Regions from separate parts of the Ruegeria sp. HKCCE3926 genome, predicted to be linked through region 2. Evidence: riboswitches for the same ligand, from Rfam matches in the RefSeq annotation. Region 2 holds a riboswitch; each other region holds the start of a gene.
The links. A riboswitch is a leader RNA that binds a small molecule or an ion and turns the genes downstream of it on or off. The one in region 2 is predicted to bind cobalamin.
Positions count from the first base shown of each region.

Region 1: another riboswitch for cobalamin. It lies ahead of I9184_RS20155 (DUF4198 domain-containing protein); the one in region 2 lies ahead of I9184_RS16180 (aromatic ring-hydroxylating dioxygenase subunit alpha).
Region 3: another riboswitch for cobalamin. It lies ahead of I9184_RS19990 (hypothetical protein); the one in region 2 lies ahead of I9184_RS16180 (aromatic ring-hydroxylating dioxygenase subunit alpha).
Region 4: another riboswitch for cobalamin. It lies ahead of I9184_RS08895 (DUF1636 domain-containing protein); the one in region 2 lies ahead of I9184_RS16180 (aromatic ring-hydroxylating dioxygenase subunit alpha).

Region 1 is NZ_JAEDOU010000013.1:18,024-23,029, reverse strand. It holds gene cbiQ (cobalt ECF transporter T component CbiQ) at 1-188, opposite strand, end outside; gene I9184_RS20165 (cobalt ABC transporter permease) at 188-763, opposite strand; gene cbiM (cobalt transporter CbiM) at 760-1,371, opposite strand; gene I9184_RS20155 (DUF4198 domain-containing protein) at 1,378-2,163, opposite strand; cobalamin riboswitch at 2,295-2,495, opposite strand; gene I9184_RS20150 (ROK family transcriptional regulator) at 2,617-3,741, opposite strand; gene I9184_RS20145 (sugar ABC transporter substrate-binding protein) at 3,994-5,006, shown strand, end outside.
Region 2 is NZ_JAEDOU010000007.1:51,169-56,174, forward strand. It holds gene I9184_RS16170 (hypothetical protein) at 18-293, shown strand; gene I9184_RS16175 (hybrid-cluster NAD(P)-dependent oxidoreductase) at 310-1,392, opposite strand; gene I9184_RS16180 (aromatic ring-hydroxylating dioxygenase subunit alpha) at 1,398-2,651, opposite strand; cobalamin riboswitch at 2,733-2,937, opposite strand; partial or broken gene I9184_RS16185 (IS5/IS1182 family transposase) at 3,011-3,163, shown strand; gene I9184_RS16190 (hypothetical protein) at 3,465-3,689, shown strand; gene I9184_RS16195 (DUF3833 family protein) at 3,719-4,261, opposite strand; gene I9184_RS16200 (DUF3833 domain-containing protein) at 4,258-4,875, opposite strand; gene I9184_RS16205 (MFS transporter) at 4,872-5,006, opposite strand, start outside.
Region 3 is NZ_JAEDOU010000012.1:47,760-52,765, reverse strand. It holds gene I9184_RS20005 (YbaB/EbfC family nucleoid-associated protein) at 1-125, opposite strand, end outside; gene I9184_RS20000 (DNA polymerase III subunit gamma/tau) at 526-2,322, opposite strand; gene I9184_RS19995 (dual specificity protein phosphatase family protein) at 2,461-2,973, shown strand; gene I9184_RS19990 (hypothetical protein) at 2,965-3,372, opposite strand; cobalamin riboswitch at 3,463-3,684, opposite strand; gene I9184_RS19985 (hypothetical protein) at 3,842-4,675, shown strand; gene rsgA (ribosome small subunit-dependent GTPase A) at 4,715-5,006, opposite strand, start outside.
Region 4 is NZ_JAEDOU010000002.1:142,182-147,187, forward strand. It holds gene I9184_RS08880 (iron ABC transporter permease) at 1-367, opposite strand, end outside; gene I9184_RS08885 (ABC transporter substrate-binding protein) at 369-1,319, opposite strand; gene I9184_RS08890 (ABC transporter ATP-binding protein) at 1,336-2,109, opposite strand; gene I9184_RS08895 (DUF1636 domain-containing protein) at 2,106-2,462, opposite strand; cobalamin riboswitch at 2,560-2,757, opposite strand; gene I9184_RS08900 (D-lyxose/D-mannose family sugar isomerase) at 2,857-3,522, opposite strand; gene I9184_RS08905 (carbohydrate kinase) at 3,539-4,465, opposite strand; gene I9184_RS20875 (ROK family protein) at 4,497-5,006, opposite strand, start outside.

The sequences.
Region 1 (5,006 bases), on a different contig from region 2:
ATCAGAAGCGAAAGCGACACTGTCAGCGCCGCGCAAAGCGCGCCGAGGGATGACAGCGCAACGGTCACGACTGCAAAAACAACTGCCATGACGATCCGCATCCGGGGATCCAGCAGGCTGATCAGACCTTCTGGCCCGTCACCGGCTTCGGACAGTGTTTTTTCCTTGTGCCCCAGAACGTGTGCCATCAGGACGCCAGCTTGCGGCGGGCCGCCATGTAAAAGCCCAGACCAAACAGACCAACGATGTACCCAATCCCGCCAAGGATGGTTTGCAGGTCATTCTGTTCGCGATAGGCCGCAATCTCGCGCCTGAGCGGGCGCAATTCGTCACGTATGGCCTTGGCGATAACCTGCTGTTCTTCGGCGCTGAGAGACGCCGCCGAACCGCTGGCCTGCGTCACAGCAGCCGAAGATGAGTCACCGTTTTCTGCCACAGCAACGCCCATGATCCGCGCGACATCTTCGGCAGGCATCGTGACTTCGGCCACATGCCCGGCGCCAAGGTCGGCAAAGAAAGTGTGCGCCACGGCCGAGGTCGGCGTGTAGACAAAGAAACCGTCCGCATCCGTGACCGATCGACCCAGCTCGGCCCCATCCGGGCCGGTGACAATGACCTCGGTGCCGCTTGCCATGTCGCCGTTGGAAAAGCCGATTTCGCCCTCGATGACGTCTTCCGACTCGAAAACGCCGGCTAGGACCTTGTGCGCCAGGGCAGGCACAGGTGCGCAGCACACGGCCAATATGACAACCAGATGCTTCATGTGGCTGCTTCCCTTATAAACAGCTCGGGTTTGACCTTGCGTGCCAACAACACGGCGAACCCGGTCAAAATCGCCTCAATGGCCATGACAGGAATATGGGCGAAGAAAACAAGCCTGGCGGCAGGCAGAAATTCATCCCCCGACAGCGCCAGGGAAAACGCGACCATGCCGGTTGTCGCCGCAATGGCAAATGCGCCGCCGACGCCCCCCCAAATCGCACCTTGCAAAGGCGTTCCACGCGCGATCAGACGACCGAACAACATTCCGGCCACCACAGCTGGAAAGGCGATGTTGACGGTGTTGATCCCCAACACCGTCAACCCGCCAAAGCCGAAAAAGACCGCCTGTAGCAAAAGCCCGACGAACAAAGCCGGGAATGCGGCCCAACCAAGCAGCAGCCCGGCCATGCCGTTGAGGATCAGATGGACCGACGACGGACCAATGGGTACGTGGATCAACGATGCCACGAAGAAACTGGCTGACAGCACGCCCGCAGTGGGGATGCGATCAAGATCCAGAGACCTGAGACCCATGGCGATCCCGCCCGCGGCGGCTATGGCGCCGCCAATTACAACCGGGTTGGAAAGGGCTCCGTCGACGATGTGCATCTTGGGTTACTCCAGATCCCAGGAGCGAATCCAGATGACCGCATCCTGGCTGAGTTCTTTGCCCTCATGTTCGGTTGCCGGACCGGAACCAAGTGCTGCGAAACCCCAGTAACCGGCATTTGGAACGCCGAACGAGAAATACCCGTTGTCGTCAGATATGGCGACCACCGCACCACCCGGCATCGGAGAGACTTTCGGTGTAGAAGCGGCCGAACTTTCCATGTCGGGCTCGGCGGCCATGTACTCGATCTCGATTTCGACCCCCGCAACCGGCTGACCATCAGCCAGCACACGGCCCGTGAAAGTCGAACCCGCGATGATGTTGGTCGGCTTGTTCAGCGGGATAATCTCGGTCGGCAAACCTACGGGATTCATCCAGTCGGTCGGCAATTCGTTGCGGTTCAGGAAGGCTTTGGTGAGCTGTTGGATATAGATGTCTTCGGATTCCTCGTAATAAGGCTGAGGAACCGTCACCAGCACATAGTCGCCCGACCGTTTGACCGGGACACTGCCTTTGAACGCCACGCCCTCGTTTTCCCCGCCGGTGAACCGGATAGGTTCCAACGTGTCCAGCAAATCGGTCTTTTCACCGTTGTGGATCACATAGAATTCCTGCGGCTTTTCAAGATCCATGACGTGGCCGTTCTCGAACGGATGCCAGAAAATCAGCTTGACCGGCACATCGCCCGGTTTCTGGATCATGGTATCGGTAGTGTATTCCAAAAGAAAATGCGCATCTGCGATGGCGGGAAGAGCCACCGCGGCAACGGCTGCGCTGAGCAGCGTTTTCATGAACAGTCGTCCTTGTCCCGTCGCGCCAATCCCGGCGCGAAATTCGTTTTGACTACGGGACATTCAACGCCAAATCACCCTTTCAGGCATCCTGGTACGACGCACATCCCGTCGCCGATTAGGAGTGCCCCTTATGAGGACACATGTCCGGCAGGTATCCTGACTTGCGGGTCAAAGCGTTGGACTGGCCTTCCCGGGGCAAACCCCAGTGGCGTTTCAGCCCTGCTCGCCGCTTACAGTTGCGGGTGCAGTTGCGGAATTGGGCCTAAGCCCGCACCGCATTCCCTATTGATTCCAGAGCAAGCCCCGGAACCGGACATGCCGAGCGGCTTGCCAGACAACTCAGCCTTCCGTCAACGAAAATGTGTTACGGCCATCGAAAATTATGAGCTCGGCAGTTTGCGAGAGTGAACCGGTTTGTGAAATATCCAAGGCAACAGGGTGATTTCACATCTAAGCTTCTGAAAGATACCTTTCCGACAATGGCAGGCTTGCCGCGCCCAGTGAGCGTGCATCCGGGCCCACGGTCCCTGCCAGCACCACGGGGTGCTCGAGACCGGTCAGGTTCAGCTCGGACAGTTTGTCTTCGACCATTTCAACCAAACGCGCCTTGATGTCCTGCGGCATCCAGCCGTCAATCTTCACGCATTCGAAATCTATCAGGCTACAGGATGAGACAATCGCATAAGCAATCCCGCTTGCCGTCCGTTTCAACCAGTTTTCCAGTTGAATTTTTGGCACATCCCAACGCTGGGTCGTTTCCCAAATGGAATGCGACGTTACCCCTGCTGTGGTGATTGCACGCTCGAGAACATACAGGCTGGCCACGTCGATAAGCGGTCTGACACCACCCGCACCATCCGGTACAGGCAGGGGGCCGATTGCGCCCGAGTTTCCACGCCCGGAAAAGATCGCACCATTGAGAACCACACCGCCGCCAATAAAAAACCCGATATAGAAGTACAGGAAATCCCTTGGTCCATCGGCCGGACCGAATACCAATTCCGCCCCACAAGCCGCAGTGGCGTCATTTTGCAGAAAAACCGGCATATCGAGGCGACGAGCCAGGTCAGCCTTCAGGTCTGATACGCGCCACGGGTCCATTTCTTCCTGAGGAACCTGAAGGGTCTGGGCCCAGTCCCACAGGTAGAACGGCATGGCAATTCCAAGACCCGCAATCCTGCCTTTGGCCTCGGGCGACATGGATGACATCATTTTCCCCAGACTCTGTATAGAAAACTCCAAAGTGGCTTTTGGCGTTGGATAGTCATAGGTTCGCCGCTCGCGTTGCCGCACATTTCCGACAAAGTCAGTCAATACCAGCTCGGTACTGCGGCGCCCGACCTTGAGCCCAAAGAAAAACGCACCATCCGGGTTGAGGCGCATGGGAACGGAAGGTTGCCCGACTTTCCCGCGGACCGGCTCACCGCGCAAAAGCAAACCGTCCTTCTCAAGCAGCCGCATGATGACGGAAACGGTTTGCGCCGACAGTCCGGTCATGCGCGCAATCTCGGACTTAGCAAGAGCCTGATGACGCCGGACAAGCGACAACACCAGCCGTTCGTTCCGGGCCCGCATCCCGCTTTGATTGGTTCCGCGCACCTCTGACCCGTGCAGGCCAATCGAATTTTTCCGAGATGAATTTTCCGGCACGACCACCCCTTTCCTGCTGAAGAATGAGAAAGCCCGCCCGCCCTGTCAATAATAAATAAGAGTGATTTATTTATTGACTCAAATTTCGAATCTTGTGATTGTTTCTTATGAGATCAGGGTTTTTGCCTGATCGCCCTCGTGCCCTGTACGGCACAGGAAAAACTGGGAGGATAATCGATGAAACTTGCAAGACTTGCGGGTGCTGCTGCGCTCGGGGTTACTGCCATGGCTGGCAGTGCAATGGCGGAAGGCGAAACCGTTTGTCTGATCACCAAGACAGACACCAACCCGTTCTTTGTCAAAATGAAGGAAGGTGCGACAGCGAAGGCGGAAGAGCTGGGAATGACGCTCAAAGCCTTTGCAGGCAAAGTTGACGGTGACCATGAAACGCAGGTGCAAGCCATTGAGACCTGCATTCTGGACGGCGCCAAGGGCATTCTGCTGACGGCCTCGGACACATCATCCATCGTTCCGGCCGTGAAGCAGGCGCGGGATGCAGGTGTTCTGGTTATCGCTCTGGATACGCCGCTGGAACCCATTGACTCGGCTGACGCAACCTTTGCCACGGACAATTTCCTTGCCGGGCTGCTGATTGGACAATGGGCCAAAGCCACGCTGGGCGACGCGGCCAACGACGCCAAGATCGCGACACTGGATCTTGCCGTCAGTCAGCCGACAGTGGATGTGCTGCGCAATCAGGGTTTCCTGCAAGGCTTTGGTGTCGATCTGGCGGACCCGAACGTAATCGGTGATGAAGATGACCCACGACTGGTCGGAAGTGATGTCACTGCCGGCAACGAAGAAGGTGGTCGCCGCGCGATGGAAAACCTTCTGGCCAAAGATCCCACGATCAACGTTGTTCACACCATCAACGAACCTGCCGCGGCAGGTGCCTACGAGGCGCTGAAAGCCATCGGGCGCGAAAATGACGTGCTCATCGTTTCCGTGGACGGAGGCTGTCCGGGTGTCCAAAACGTTGCCGATGGTGTTATCGGCGCGACGTCGCAGCAATACCCGCTGTTGATGGCATCGCTAGGTGTTGCGGCCGTCAAGAAATGGGCGGACGAAGGCGTGAAGCCTGAAAACACGCCTGGCAAGGATTTCTTTGACACCGGCGTAGCGCTTGTAACGGACAAGCCTGCCGAAGGCGTCGAGTCGATCTCGGTCAAAGAAGGCATGGACCTCTGCTG
Region 2 (5,006 bases):
CGGTCGAAGCCACGGGCTTGATCGAGGTGCCGGACACGCTTTGTGCCATCCAACACGACCTCGGCGGAACAAATCTCGAATTCGGCCAGCATGGTATCAAGCGGGATGCGATGGAAGAGGTCCACGCCTCGCACATGTCGAAACCCAGAGCAGACGGGCAGCTGGTTCTGCGTGAAGATGACAAAGTTCTGAAAGTGCCGGACATCCGGCGACCCAATCTGGCCCGGATTCTGCAACGGGCAGAAAAAACGCGCCGAAAGCCGCAGCGGGTGTCAGCCACGCTGCGGCTTTGATCGGGATGCGAAGCGCCTAAACCTCGACTTCGACCTTGCCGATCGGGTTCGAGCAGCAGGCCAGAATGTACCCCGCGTCGATGTCATCTTCCGAGATCCCTCCGTTGTGGACCATGTGGACCTCGCCAGCGGTTTTCTTGACCTTGCAGGTACCGCACACGCCGAAGGTACAGCCTGACGGGATGTTCAGGCCAACCGAGCGGGCGGCGGCAAGCACCGTGTCGGTCTCGGCAACCTTGGCCGTCACGCCCGAGGTCGCGAACAGGATTTCGGCGCTGCTGTCGTCGTCCAGAACAACGTCATCCAACTCGGGCTGATCCGCCTCGGTTTCCACCGGCGCGCCGAAGCTTTCCTGATAATAGTTGTCCATATCAAAACCAAGACCGGCCAGCGCGTCGCGCACCGCTTGCATGAAGGGCTCGGGACCGCAGCAATAGACTTCGCGCTCAAGGTAATCCGGCGCCATCAGGCCCAGCATCAATTGGTTGAACTGCCCCTGATATCCCGTCCATGGGCGGTAGCGGTCCGGCTCTTCCACCACGAACTTCAGGTCCAAACCATCCGTGCGGCTGGCCATCTGTTCCAAGCGCTGGCGGAAGATGATCTCGGATGGCCGCTTGGCGCAGTTGATGAAGACAACGTCCAGATCGCGGCCTTCGTCCCACATGCAGGTGGTCATTGACATCATCGGTGTGATGCCTGAGCCAGCCGAGATAAACAGGAACTTGCGCGCATCGCTCAGTGCGTTGGTGAACAGGCCCGCAGGCCCAATGGCCTTGAGCCGCATGCCGGGTTGAAGATTGTCCAGCATCCAGCGCGTGCCGATACTGTCGGGTTGCGCTTTGGCGGTGATGGTGATCGACCGCGGCCGCGATGGCGACGATGAGATCGTGTAGGTGCGATACACGACTCCCCCGGGCTGGCCGGGCGCCGGAATCTCGAGCGTCAGGAACTGACCGGGGTGATAGGCGAACTGCGCCCCCGAGGGGGCTCGGAACGAAAAGCTGGCGGTGTTCGGCATCTCGGGCACGACCGAGACACATTCCAGCATCTCTCCATCCTGCCAAACGGCTGATGAAAGCGTGTCCAGATCTTTCATCAGACTTACTCCGCCGCCATGTAGTCAGGGGTCAGGCGGGCCGACACTGTGCTGCAATACCAATCCACGAATTGCAGTACGCCGGATTCCTGAATGGCTGAATACGGGCCGGGCACATAGGCCGGGCTGTTGATGCCCTGCTGGTTGTCCTCGACCACCTGACGGTCTTCGTCATTCGTGGCGACCCAGACTTCGGTCAGGCGTTTCACGTCGTAGTCAACGCCTTCAACCGCATCCTTGTTGACCAGCCATTTGGTCGTGACCTCGGTCTCTGTCGGGCTGATCGGCGTAACACGGAAAACAATCGAGTGATCGGCAAGAAAGTGGTTCCACGTGGTCGGATAGTGGAACTTCAAAAGCGATCCCGCATCCGCAAAGGGCGACCGGCCCAACCAGCGGCGCACGGCGGATTTCCTGTCCATCGTATAGCTCTCGGCGCCTTCTTTCAGCGGCATCCGCGCCAGACGGAATTGGCCGTCCTCGTGCAGATAGAACTGCGATGGCATACCCGCTGACTGGCACCTGTCGAAATGGGCTTGCATATAGGCTGGGGTTTCACCGCCTTCGATCCCCGTCACGCTCGGATCATCAGGGAAGGTCCGGCACAGCGCAGGGTGGTTGCCGCCGCAGTGATAGCACTCGCGATTGTTTTCCCAGACCAGTTTCCAGTTGCCGTTCTCGATGATCGAGCTTTCGAATGCGACCTTGGCATTCGCAAGATCATGCGGCTCAAGATACGGGCGCGCGATATTGGCAAACGTGTCAAAATCCGGGGCGACATCCGCCAGACAGATATAGACCAACCCGGCAAGCTCGCGGCAATGAACCGTCTTCAAACCATGCTGTCTGGGATCAAACTCCGGCCCCATGTCGCGGGCCCACAGCAAAGAGCCGTCAAGCTCGTAGGTCCATTGGTGATACGGGCAAACCAGCTTCGGCGCGTTGCCTTTTGCCGCCTTGCATATGATCGAGCCGCGATGGCGGCAGGTGTTGTGAAACGCCCGGATCTGGTTGTCGGCGCCGCGCACGATGATCACGCGATAGGCACCCACGTTGTACGTTACATAGTCGCCGGCTTTCACCAGTTCACAGGCCGGAATGGCAAAGAGCCATTCGCGATAGTGGATGGTTTCCAGGTCGGTCTGAAAGATCTCGGGGTCGGTGTAAAAGGCCCGTTCCAGAGCATAGCCCGGGATTCGACGCGCCAACAGGTTTTGGACATTGTTCACTTCTGGCTCTCCTGCCGCGCCCCGCGGCATTGCTTGGGCAGATGACAGGGAGGAACCGTCCGGAGGCGCGCGAGGACCACGTCCGAAACCCGTGCCCCCACCGCCACCCGCGGTTTGACATATCTGCAAGGCTGGTTTCCGGACTTGAAAGGGGCTTGCACCCGGTTGCGACACCTTCCCGGGATCCTCGTCCCAGTGGTTGATTGTCGAACCTGACCTTCCTTACCGTTGCGGGGGCAGCGCCGGAATTCCACCGGCTTCCCAATTCTCCGCGGTCTGAGAATCAAACAGCGGCACCTCACGATGGCAGCCTACTTTCTACCTGCTTGGGCGCTGAAATGCTTGCGACATTTCCGGTTTCAAAACAGACATGGAAATTTTCCGGCTGAGTGGACGGCGCCGGGATCACGGTCCTTGGCACAGGGGCATGGCAAGCCCGCCAGCACGGCGTTCTGCAGGGGCCAGTGGGCTTTGCGATGGATGCGGCCACGTCTGACATCCGCGCCGTCAAATTGTCCCCCAGCCGTGACAGCGAAGGCCCGGCTGCTCTGCTCAGAAACGAAACGCTGCACGTCGCCTGAGCATGGCTGGAAAAGAGAGAGTCAGGCCAAGTGAAGGAGGTTTGCAGCAAACCCTTTTGGGTGAAGTTGATCCGTTTGGGATAGTGCTGGCTTGCCATGAGGCAGGTGAAGAAGGCGAATATCCGTCATGCGAGAGTTGTCAGTCCATCCTGTCAACGGACGGTAGAAAACCTCATTTTGTCCATAAAAAATTGTCTTTTTCGGGAAAAACCATTACGTTTTCCGAAAATGGTGGAAAACACCGGAGGCAGTAAGAGAGCAGATGCCAAAACCGAAAACAGGTGTTTTGCGGACAACAGTTCCTTCGCGCCTCATGGGAAAACGGGATGGTCTGTTTTTCCTCTGGGGGCAGATAGAACGCGCGCGCTTGAAGGTCGAGGGCGGCGAACGCGCCGAGGGCGCAGCCTCGGACGGGCCAAGGGCAAACACGGCCGGTGAGGTCAAGGGATCGACGACAGCATTGGTGGACGAGTTTATTTTCTACTGACTTTTGTGATGAAACCGGGCCTGACGGCCCTATTTCTTCTCGAAGAACAGGATGACTTCACCCAGACGGACGCCATAGCGTGAGACATACGCGCGGTTCAGCAGACGGTCGTCATCCAGCAGCCACATCCAGTCGTCGAATTTGACACGCATGGTCCCGTCCTTGATCGGCAGGTCGATCTTGTATTTCCAGTTGAACGTATCCCCGCGTTCAATCCCGCTGGCGGTGCCCAGCACGCCAGGCGCCGTACCGGTCCACGTATCCTCTCCGGTTTTGGTCAATGTCCAGATGCGTTGTTCCGTCGCGCCATCGTCGTAGACGAAGTCTTCGACCAGGGTCAGGGTTTCGCCGTCCCATGTTCCGTCGATATCAACCGTGAATCTGCGGGGGATATTTCCCAGAACATCCTGAAACTGACCGTAGGCCACTGTTTTACCCTCAAAAAACTCTTCCAGGTTCAACTGTCGGTCCGACAGAAACGTTTTTGGTACCTTCGGTTTGCTGGAGCAGGCCGCCAGAATTGCAAGGCTTGCGATGGCAATGCAGGCGATGAAAGAGCGAAAGGTGATCATTGCAACGGCTTCCCTTCCGAAGTCGCGTCATACCCGTTTGACCCACTTGGATGCATCGGTTTCGATCTGGGGCTTGGACGCATTGTGGCGATCAGTTCCGCGACCTTGACGCCAAACTTGCGCATCTCGGACCGATTCATGATGACGCCGGTTTCTGTCAGGTACATCCAATCGGTGACATCCAGTGTGTGTCCACCAGCGTCATCTGGCAGAATGATACGATAGGTCAGTTTTACCGCGGACCCCGAGATGATGCCCCGACCTTCGCCCACGATATCATCCGCCATTGCCGTGAATGTGTTGCCAGTTCCCAGCGTCAGGTACCATTTGCGGGTCATCTGTTTTCCGTTGGAATAGGTGAAGTACTCGGTCAGCGTGCCCGAGTTGCCTTGCCATTCGCCGGACATGCGCGCGACAAAGCTGTTCGACATTTTGCCGTTGGGGCCATAGATCAGGCCTTCGGACAAGATCTCTCCGTTCAGGTGTTTTTTCAGCGAAAAATTTGGCCCGGTGCCACTGTAATCGGACGGCGATTGCGCGCGAAAGCTCAGCAGCCTTGCACGGATGAAGACGGCGGTCAGAAGGACCAGAAGGATGATGCTGAAAGCGTTCATTTGCTTGTGACCTCGGTGGGCAGGGTCAACACCATCCCGAACGCTCCGACTTTCAGGATGCAGGGCAGCACCGCATAGGCAAGATTGAGTGTATCCAGAGCCTGTGCTGAATTGGTTTGACCGGGGGTGAA
Region 3 (5,006 bases), on a different contig from region 2:
CCGACAACCATCATGTTGTTCAGCTCTTCCTGCATTTCGGTCATCTTGGTTTGCAGGTCCTGCGCGGATTTCATCATCTTGGCCATGTCGCCCAGACCGCCAAGCCCGCCGAGTCCTTTCAGCATAGTATTCTCCTGTGTCTCCGTTTGCGCTCTAGATACGGGCAGCAGCGACATGGCACAAGGGTTCTCCCGCCGGTCGGAGGCTCATCCGTTCCGGTCGGCATGTTGATCAGCGCAGGCGTCAGCAGGAACGTGCTAACCATCTGCGACACCATATTTGCCAGCAGGCCCGACAAGCGCAGATCGTCCTTGGCGCGCATATGGTCTGCTGCCGAGACTGATTGCACGGAACACAGAAAATCTGGGCGGGGTTCGAATGGCTACGCAGTATCCGGATCAGAATTGTCACGGGCCGCCTTCCGCTGGCCGGTGTCGCAACAAACGATCTGAGACATGCGGGCGGATGTGTTCGATCGAAACCTCGGTCAGCTTCGTTTGAACCAGGGGATGACGGGCGGCGAGGTCAGTCTTCCTCGAACGGGTCCCACTCGTCTTCCACCTCGGGAAGCGCTTCGGTCTCGACCTTGGCGGCGCGTTGCTCCGGCGTTTCGATCCTAGTGATTTTCGCCTTTGGGAATTGCGCCAGTACCGCCTGCACCAAAGGATGTTGTTCGGCCTCGGATTTCAGTGCGAGCTCGGCCTCATCCCGTATTTCTGCAATCGTGGGGGCTTCTCCGTCCGAGACGATCGAGACAGCCCACCGATTTCCTGTCCAGCGTTGCAAGGCAGTGCCCAGTCGTGGCGCCAGATCCGCCGGTGCCTGGGTGGCGGGTGTGAATTCGATTCGTCCGGGTTGATAGGAGACGAGGCGCACGCCGTTTTCCACCTCGACCAGCAACTTTACGTCGCGATTGGTCCGGATCAGTTCCACCACGTGGTCGAAGGTCGGGTAATGGGCAAGGGCCGTCTGGGCATCCTGCGCCAGGGCTGCAACCGGTGCGCCACCGGAACCGCGAGGGGACGGCGCGTAGGCAGGTGGATGGGTCGCGCCAGCCGGCGCCGGACCGGCGCCCGGTCGGGATATCGAAACGCCGCCATTGGGCCCGCCCGGCGGCGGTGGCGGGGTATCTTGCAACCGTTTGATCAGCTCTTCGGGGCTGGGCAAATCCGCCACATGGGTCAGGCGAATAACGGCCATTTCAGCGGCCATCATGGCGTTGGGCGCAGCCGAGACTTCCTCGAGCGCCTTCAGCAGCATTTGCCACATCCGGGTCAGAACCCGCATCGGCAGAGCCTCGGCCATGTGTTGGCCCCGGGTCCGTTCGTCCGGAGAAACCGTCGGATCCTGCGCCGCGTCAGGCGTGATCTTCACGACGGACACCCAATGCGTGATCTCGGCCAGATCGCGCAGCACCGCCAGCGGGTCTGCGCCTTCGGCGTATTGGCCGCTCAACTCGGTAAGTGCTCCGGCGGCATCGCCGCGCAGGATCATATCCATAAGGTCCAGAACCCGGCCACGGTCTGCCAGTCCAAGCATTGCACGGACCTGATCGGCGGTCGTCTCGCCAGCCCCATGCGAAATCGCCTGATCCAGCAACGAGGTCGCATCCCGGGCCGATCCTTCCGCTGCTCGGGTGATCAGCGCCAGCGCGTCTTCGGCGATCTGGGCGTTTTCCGCTTCGGCGATCTTGCGCAGCAGGCCAATCATGTCTTCGGGTTCGATCCGGCGCAGGTCGAAACGCTGGCAGCGGGACAGCACAGTGACAGGGACTTTGCGGATTTCAGTGGTTGCGAAGATGAACTTCACATGCGCGGGCGGTTCTTCCAACGTCTTGAGCAGCGCGTTGAACGCACTGGTCGAGAGCATATGAACCTCGTCGATGATATAAATCTTGTAACGCGCGCTGGCGGCGCGATAGCGGACACTGTCAATGATCTCGCGGATGTCGTTGACGCCCGTACGGCTGGCGGCGTCCATCTCCATCACGTCGACATGGCGGCCTTCCATGATGGCGACACAATGTTCACACTGACCGCAGGGTTCGGTCGTGGGGCCACCGGTTCCGTCGGGTCCGATGCAGTTCATCCCCTTGGCGATGATCCTTGCGGTCGTGGTTTTGCCGGTGCCGCGAATACCGGTCATGATGAAGGCCTGCGCGATCCGGTCGGCCGCGAACGCGTTTTTCAGGGTGCGCACCATGGCATCCTGACCCACCAGATCGGCAAAGGTTTCCGGGCGATATTTGCGGGCGAGAACCTGATAGGCGGGGCTGGAGCTGTCTGTCATGTCTTCTCGTTGGGATTCGGTGCTTGGGCACAGCGTAGTGGCCACCGTTGCCCGCGTCCACAGCGGGGCGCGATGATTTTTGATTTAGAAACGAGTCGCTTTCGCACTAAACTGCATCAGCGGATTTAATGGCTCATTTTTGTATAGAGTTCTTTGGGGAGGACAGGATTCATGTCGCAGTTGGTGATCTACGCCCTGCAAGTCGGTGGCGGAACGCTGGCGCTGACCTCGATGCCCGGACGCGGCGGAGATTACTCCAGCGATCTGGATATGATCGCAGCCTGGCAGCCTGGGCTTGTTGTTTCGATGACGACGGATGTCGAAATGCTTCAGGACGGGGCGCAGGAATTTGGCAGCGATATTCAAAGCCGCGCCAGCCGTTGGGTTCACCTGCCGATCGAAGATTTCGGAGCGCCGACAAAAGCGATTGATGACGCGTGGCCGTCCGTCAGCGCCGCGGCCCGGCACGCGCTGTCCGGCGGAGGTCGCGTATTGGTACACTGCCGCGGGGGCTGTGGCAGGTCAGGTATGATTGTCCTGCGGCTGATGGTCGAATGCGGCGAAGGCGCGGACACGGCGCTGCAACGATTGCGGGCGGTGCGCCCTTGCGCCGTCGAAACGGATGCGCAACTGGCCTGGGCCTCTCGGCGTGCCCAGGCACAGGTCAGTCTGGATTCAGATTGAAATCTGCGCGGGCGCGCAAGCAGGTTTTCGAGGCCGGATCGTAGAAACTTCGATCATCGCGCAGGGTGGGGTTTTCACGACGCCGGATGGCATCGCACTGAACGTGTTTCCGAAGATCAGGTCGGCATAGCCGTTCAGCGGCTCAATCGTGGTTTCGGGCTGCGTCCCGCAAAAGACACGAATGCGGTCTGATTGCGCGCGGAAAATTGCATGACATCCTTCGCTGCAATGTGACAGCTCGCTGCTGCCCTCAATCTCGAAATCGTCACTTGTGGCCGAGGTCGCCTGGGCCATGGCTTCGGATATCGAGCGCGCCAGCCGCGCCAAAGCGGGACAGGTTTTGCCCGTCCGCTGACATACTGTTGCACTGAATTCATGTGTCTTTGTCTTCCAGATCATCCTGCGCCCTCCGCGCTTGGTGGACAGGATATTTGGGACAGGTGGGACAGCGTGATGCCGTCAGGACCTGCCCGGACACCCCGCCCGAGTTTCGGTTTCGTTTCCGATGGCAGGTCTCCTGACTTGCGGGTCATCGCTTTGCCGACCTTCCCAGCCTTTGGGCCAGTGGTGTTTCGGCATCGCTTACCGCTTACAGTTGCGGGGGCAGTCGCGGATTTGGTTGTTGCCTGCATGACCAGACATTACCGCACCGTGTTCCCTTTTCATTCCGACCCCTTGTGGAGGCCGGAAACCATCACACAACCGCTAGCGTTTGAGCACGCATCGAGTCAAGCCGATCTTTTGACCGGACGCTTGGTCATGCTGGATACGGTGTTGGTTCATGCATAGTGTCGAGGGCGTTGAGGTTCGGAAACCGGATTTACCAAGCGCAAAGCCAGAGATCATGTTGGACACAGAGCAAACGGTAATGACCGAAGAATTTCGCTTTCCGTCCGGGCAGAAAACACTGTCTGCCCGGTTGTACAGCCCGCTGTCTTCGCCCGAAATCGTCGTCGTGCTGAACAGTGCAACGGGTGTGCCGCGCGATTATTACCGTCATTTCGCACGATGGCTTGCTGCCGAGCGGGGTATGGCCTGCCTGACCTATGACTATCGCGATTACGGGCATTCCTTGACCGGCCGCCTGAAAGATTCGCGTGCGACCATGGCGGATTGGGCCTTGATCGACATGCCCGCGGCACGGGCAGAAATGCGCAGACGGTTTCCCGATTCGCAGCATTGGACCATCGGCCATTCGATCGGCGCGATGTTGGGGCCTGTGCAGCCGGATATCGATCTGATTGATCGCATGATCTGTGTGTGTTCGGGGCTGGTAACCCTAAGCGACCATCCATGGCCCTATCGTGGTTTGGCAGGATTGTTCTGGTATGGTCATGCCCCGCTTTTGGCCCGAGCCCTTGGCTACCTTCCCGGAAAGGCGATCGGGTTCGGCTCGGATCTGCCGGCATCGGTCTATTGGCAGTGGCGCAAATGGTGTACGGCGCCTTTGAACTATGTGCCTGAAATCGGGCATGAGTTACCTGCGGCGCAGTGGAAGGATTCTGGAACGCCCGTGGATCTGTTCACCTTCGAGGACGACCAGATGGTGCCGCCGGAAGCGGTTTGGCGGCTTGCGGATCTTTACGGCCCCGATGCCAACCGCCACCTGCTGAGCCCTGCCGATTTCGGGTTGCCTGAGGTTGGTCATATCGGAGCATTTGCCCGGCGCAATGCAGCGGTTTGGCCGCGACTGATCGCTTGATCAGACGCGGCGCAGGACGGGCCGGGCACCGTCCAACGATCACCGGTTGCGAAGTTTCTTTTCCTTCATGACGCCACGGACCATCTTGCCGAACGCTTTGTCCCGCGCCCGGGACTGCGCGACGGTTTCAGAATTGCGCTGATCTTCGCGCCGAAGCTTGCGCCACCGGTCCAATCGAGCCGGATCAAGCGTGCCGTGGCTTATTGCCTTTTGCACGGCACATCCGGGCTCGGAGCTGTGCTGGCAATCCGAAAAACGGCAGTCCCGGCTCAACTCGGCAAGGTCCGAGAAAACGTCGTCGATCCCGTCCCGAGCGTCCAGCAGGCGCAAC
Region 4 (5,006 bases), on a different contig from region 2:
GCAACGTCCAGATTCCCAGGACATCCCCTGTGACGGTGATCACCAGAACGGCGCCGGCAGCAGCACCCGAGGACAGACCGAACAGAAACGGATCTGCCAGATCGTTTCGCGTCGTTGTTTGCAGAACGACACCAACGACGCCCAGCCCCGCACCAATCACGGCGGCAAACAGGGCGCGGGGCAGGCGAAGGTCGAAGACGATCCGGTGCAAGGGCGACATGTCTCCTTCCACCATACCGGTTCCGAGGCCGATGGCCGAAAAGACTTCGCGCACGGGGATTGGGGTGGTCCCATAGACGATCGACAACAGCAAAAGGGCGGTCAGAACAACCGCCCCCAGCACTATCAAACGGCCCAATTGGACCATATCAGTTGGTCTCCGGGTGCATCGCCTGTGCCATCTTCTCGATCGCCTCGATATTTGCCGGGCCGGGAGTCAGCTCTTCGTAACGCAGGCCAATCCAGCGCTCGTTCTTTACCGCGTCCGTTTGTGACATCACCGGGTGATCCTTGAGGAACTGGAAAGTGTCCTCTGCGCCGTTGCCGGACTGATAGTCGAGCAGCACCAGAAATTCCGGGTTAGCCGCTGCCACAGCTTCCCACGACGTGCGGCCCCAGCTGGTATCCAGATCATGAGTTGCGTTCTCACCGCCAGCGGCTGCGATCATCGCATCGGGAATGGCGAACTTGCCGGCGGTAAACGGAGCATCGGCCGGTCCGTCCAACAGGAATACCCGCGGCTTTTCCAGATCGGCTGTTTTTGCTTGAATGGCGGACAACTTGTCCTTCCAGCCGGCAACCAGCGCCTCGGCCTTGTCTTCGACCTGCATGACCTTGCCCAGGCGCAGAACGTCATCAAACAACAGGTTCATGCTGGATTCGGGGCGATCCTCGTCCAGATGCACGCAGCTTTCGGTCAGGATCATGGTCTTGATACCAAAGGGTTCCAGCGTGTCGGGCGTGACATCTCCGCCGGGTTTCATGCCATAGTACCAACCGGCAAAAAACAGATCAGGTTCGACGGCCACAAGGTTTTCAATCGTCGGGTACTTGGGGGCAAGCTCTGGGATGTCGCCGCGCTGAGCATCAAAGTCAGGGCTGGTTTTGTACCAGCCCGAAATCCCGGTAAGTCCCACGATCTTGTCCTGAAGGCCGAGTGCAAAGGCCATATCCGCCATGTTCATATCATGCACGACCAGACGTTCCGGCGCCGAGTCAAAAACCAGCGGTTCGCCGCAATTGTCCACGGTGACGGCTTCCGCTGCCACGCCACCTGCGAAGCCAGCGAAGACAACCACCGGCCAGAGTTTCTGCATCATATGTAAGCTCCTGTTATTATGACAATTTCCGTTTTCGGATGTCCAGTGCGGGGATCATGCGGCCTTCGTGCTGAAAGCACAGATAATCCACGCCGAATGTCTCACTTACCCGGTCTGGGGTCAGAACTTCGCCAACAGGCCCGAACCCCGTCAGGCGCGTGGCTTTCATCAACGCCACATGGGTGGCGAATTCCGGGATCATGACCAGATCATGGACGATCATGACGACCGTTACCCCCAGATCAGCGACCAGAGACAGCATGTGCCCCTTGGCATCGGGGTCCAGATGGTTGGTTGGCTCGTCCAGAAACAGCAAGGACGGGTTCTGGGCCAGCGCGCGCGCGATGTGCGCGCGCTGACGTTCTCCGCCGGACAGTTGACCCATCGTTTTGTTGGCAAAATGCAACAGCTCGGTCGTCGTCAGCACCCGTTCAAGATCAGCCCTGTGCTGAGTCACCGAACGTTCGCCCTGAATCGGGATTTGCCCCAGCGCAACGTAGTCTTGCAGGCGCATCCGCCCGTCGGGCATTTCCTGCTGCCCGACCACAGCAATGGAGCGGGCACGTTGGCGGGCGGACAGGGTCCGAAGGCTTTGTCCTTCTATCCAAACATCGCCCAACGCAATCCGTTCAATCCCGCACAGCAGTTTCAGCAGAGTGGTTTTGCCGGCGCCGTTCGGCCCGGCGATTGCCAGAATTGATCCTTCTTCCAGACGAAAGGACACATCCTGCAACAGGATGTCGCCATTGAGCGCGTAGTATTCCAAATTCTCTGCAATCAGAAAACTCATGATGACCCCCCGAAAGGCAACGCGGGAATTCGCGATAAGGTCTTTGCGAAAAGGGCAGGGGGGCGGTCCGAGGCACTGGTCCAGCCGTCGTCGCTGTCGCCGAACTGGATCGCAAATTCGACCAAGGCAGACAGATCGCGGGATGTCGTGATATCGCCAAACAGGTACTGCGCTTTGCCCGGGGCCTGAAATCCGACGGTCATGGCCCGTTCACAACCTGCCATGCAGGCCACCATTCGGGTTTCAAAACCGTCAGGCAACCGGGCATCCAGCGCGTCTTGCGCGGCTTCGGCAGACATCGTCCCCTGACATGTTGAACAGATCAGAACGTAGTGATCAGAATAGCAGGTCATTGCCTTCTCCGTCGTTTGCCAGATGCAGACAGAGGGCACATACCCGGATATTACGCAAACGCGCCATCAAGCCTCCTTCCGAGACGCCCCGCCTCGGGTTGGTTCATAGTGTGATGGCAGGTCTCCTGACTTGCGGGTCGTTGCTTGGCCGACCTTCCCAACCCTTTTGGGTCAGTGGTGAAGTGGCGTCGCTCACCGCTTACAGTTGCGGGGGCAGTCACGGACTTGGCACATTCCAGCGCCGCACCGTGTTCCCATTTTCATCCCTTACGGAACCATCCCGCTCAGCTAGTCCGGCTACGCCTGACTTGTCAAGCGGCAGGCGAAAGGGTGGTGGACGGAATTGCAACGGTTGAGCCAGCGATCCTGGTGCGCCAGCCCGGACCGAACGGTGTCAATAGTCTGATACAAGAAGAAAATCCGGTTCGGTATCTTCCTCAACCTTTGAAAACCGTGGGATTGGCTTTTCAAACACATTGTCCGTACGGTCGTCATTCACGGTCGATACCTCGCCAATAAGGCAATCGCCGCGCTCGGCCCAGAAAGCGTGCCAGATGCCGGGCATCAGAGTTACGCTTTGCCCCGGCTTCAGCCGCAAGTGCTCTTCGGGTTGCAAGGTTACAGGGCAGGCATCGCTTGGGACCGTCACCGGGTTGTCGCGGTCGACGCCACCGTTTGGATCTGACGCATGGATTTCCAGAACGAGATCGCCGCCGCCCCGGTTGATGATGTCTTCTGCCTTGATGATATGCCGGTGCATCGGAGAAAGCTGATTTTCTCTCGAGATCAACAGTTTTTCCGCATAGAGCATCCCGCGCCCGGATTTCAGATCCTTCGCCTCACCATTGCGCAAAGTGAATAGAAACAGTCCAAGTTCATCAAAACGGCCCTGGGCGTAATCGGTAATGTCCCATCCCAGCCCGCGGCTGCGGATCGTTTCGGCCAGAGGGCTGCGCATTTTCTCGGGCGACCAATCCGCAAAGGGTGGCAACACGGCACCGAAGGACTGAATGAACGCCTGTGCCCGGGTCTTGATACGGTTGATTTCGGATCGTTTCATCATGCCGTCCCACAGATCAAAGTTCGTGCGCCCAGGGGGGTTCTGCCCCGGCTCGGGAAACGGTCACGGCCGCCACGTCAGCGCCCAGTTCCATGGCTGCTTGCAGGCTTTCAACCGTCAATCCGCGCAGACCTGACTTGGTCAGATGCCCTGCGCGGCTGAGCTCGGTCAGAACGCCGGCGTTGAACGTGTCACCTGCGCCGATCGTATCGACCACTTCAACGGGTTTCACGGGAACCGAAACTTCGGAACCATCCGCCAGGTAACCGTGCGCCCCGTCACTGCCGCGCGTGACGATGACAACGGAAGGACCCGCCTGCAACAGCACAGACGCTTTTGCGGCTTCGGATTCAGCGCCCGGAATGATCCAATCCAGGTCCTCGTCTGAAACCTTTACGATATCCGCACGCGAGATCATGCGGTTCAAACGCGTCCGAAACCGGGTTTGATCCTTGATGAAATCCGGGCGAATATTCGGGTCCAGCATCACCGCACGGTCGGAACCGTGGCGGTCCAGAAGGGCGGCATATGCATCTGCGCAAGGTTCACACGCAAGGCTGATTCCGCCGAGATACAGGGCAGAGACAGCGGGAAGCTGATCTGGCATGTCCTCGGGCAGCAACATCCGGCCTGCGGTGTTTTCATCAACAAAGCTGTAAGACGCGTGTTTATCCGAGAGCTGCACAAAGGCAAGCGTGGTAGGGCGGTCCGAGATGATGACATGTGTCGTGTCCACATGGCTCGCTTTCAGCGCATCGATCAGTTGCTGGCCGAACATGTCCGATGACAAACCTGTCAGCATCCCAACCGGAACACCCAGACGTCCCATCGCGACGGCTGTGTTCAGAACTGCACCACCAGTATGTGGCACAAAACCAATTGCGCCCGATGCGGTCGGTTCTGAAATCATATCTATCAGCGCTTCACCACAGCACAGGATCATGTCTTGGTCCTTCTTGGTACAGAGAATTCGGTCAGTCTGGTTGCTGTCTCAGCGCGTTCTTGCAGAAGTTGTTTGCGCCGATGATCCCGAACTCTGCCTGTTCAGACACGTAAAGGTTCAGGGAACGGCGCAAATCGCTGAAGCGGCCGCCGCCGTTGAACGCATCCTTGAAGTTGTCGCTGAATAGCCAGCGGTTTTTCTCGGCAACGCCGCCGACGAGGAAAACGCCTCCCTCTGGCATCAAGGTGACCGCCAGATCACCCATCAAAGCACCCAGATGGGTGGTAAAAATCTGCGCTGCTTTTTCGGCGACCAGATCGGTGCCGTTGCGGGCATCGTTCAGAATGTCCTTTGCAGAGCGCGCCTGAGTCCGCGCCTGACCGGCTGCCAATTCAACCGCCTGATACAGGATCGGCAGGCCGGTTCCGCTCAGGAACATTTCTGCTTCAAGCGCCAGGCTGTCGCCAAAGAAACAGCCCGGTGCGATGCGACGTGCCGCCTCAAAGATATCAACTTCGTCGCGATGGCGCGGGTACAGGCC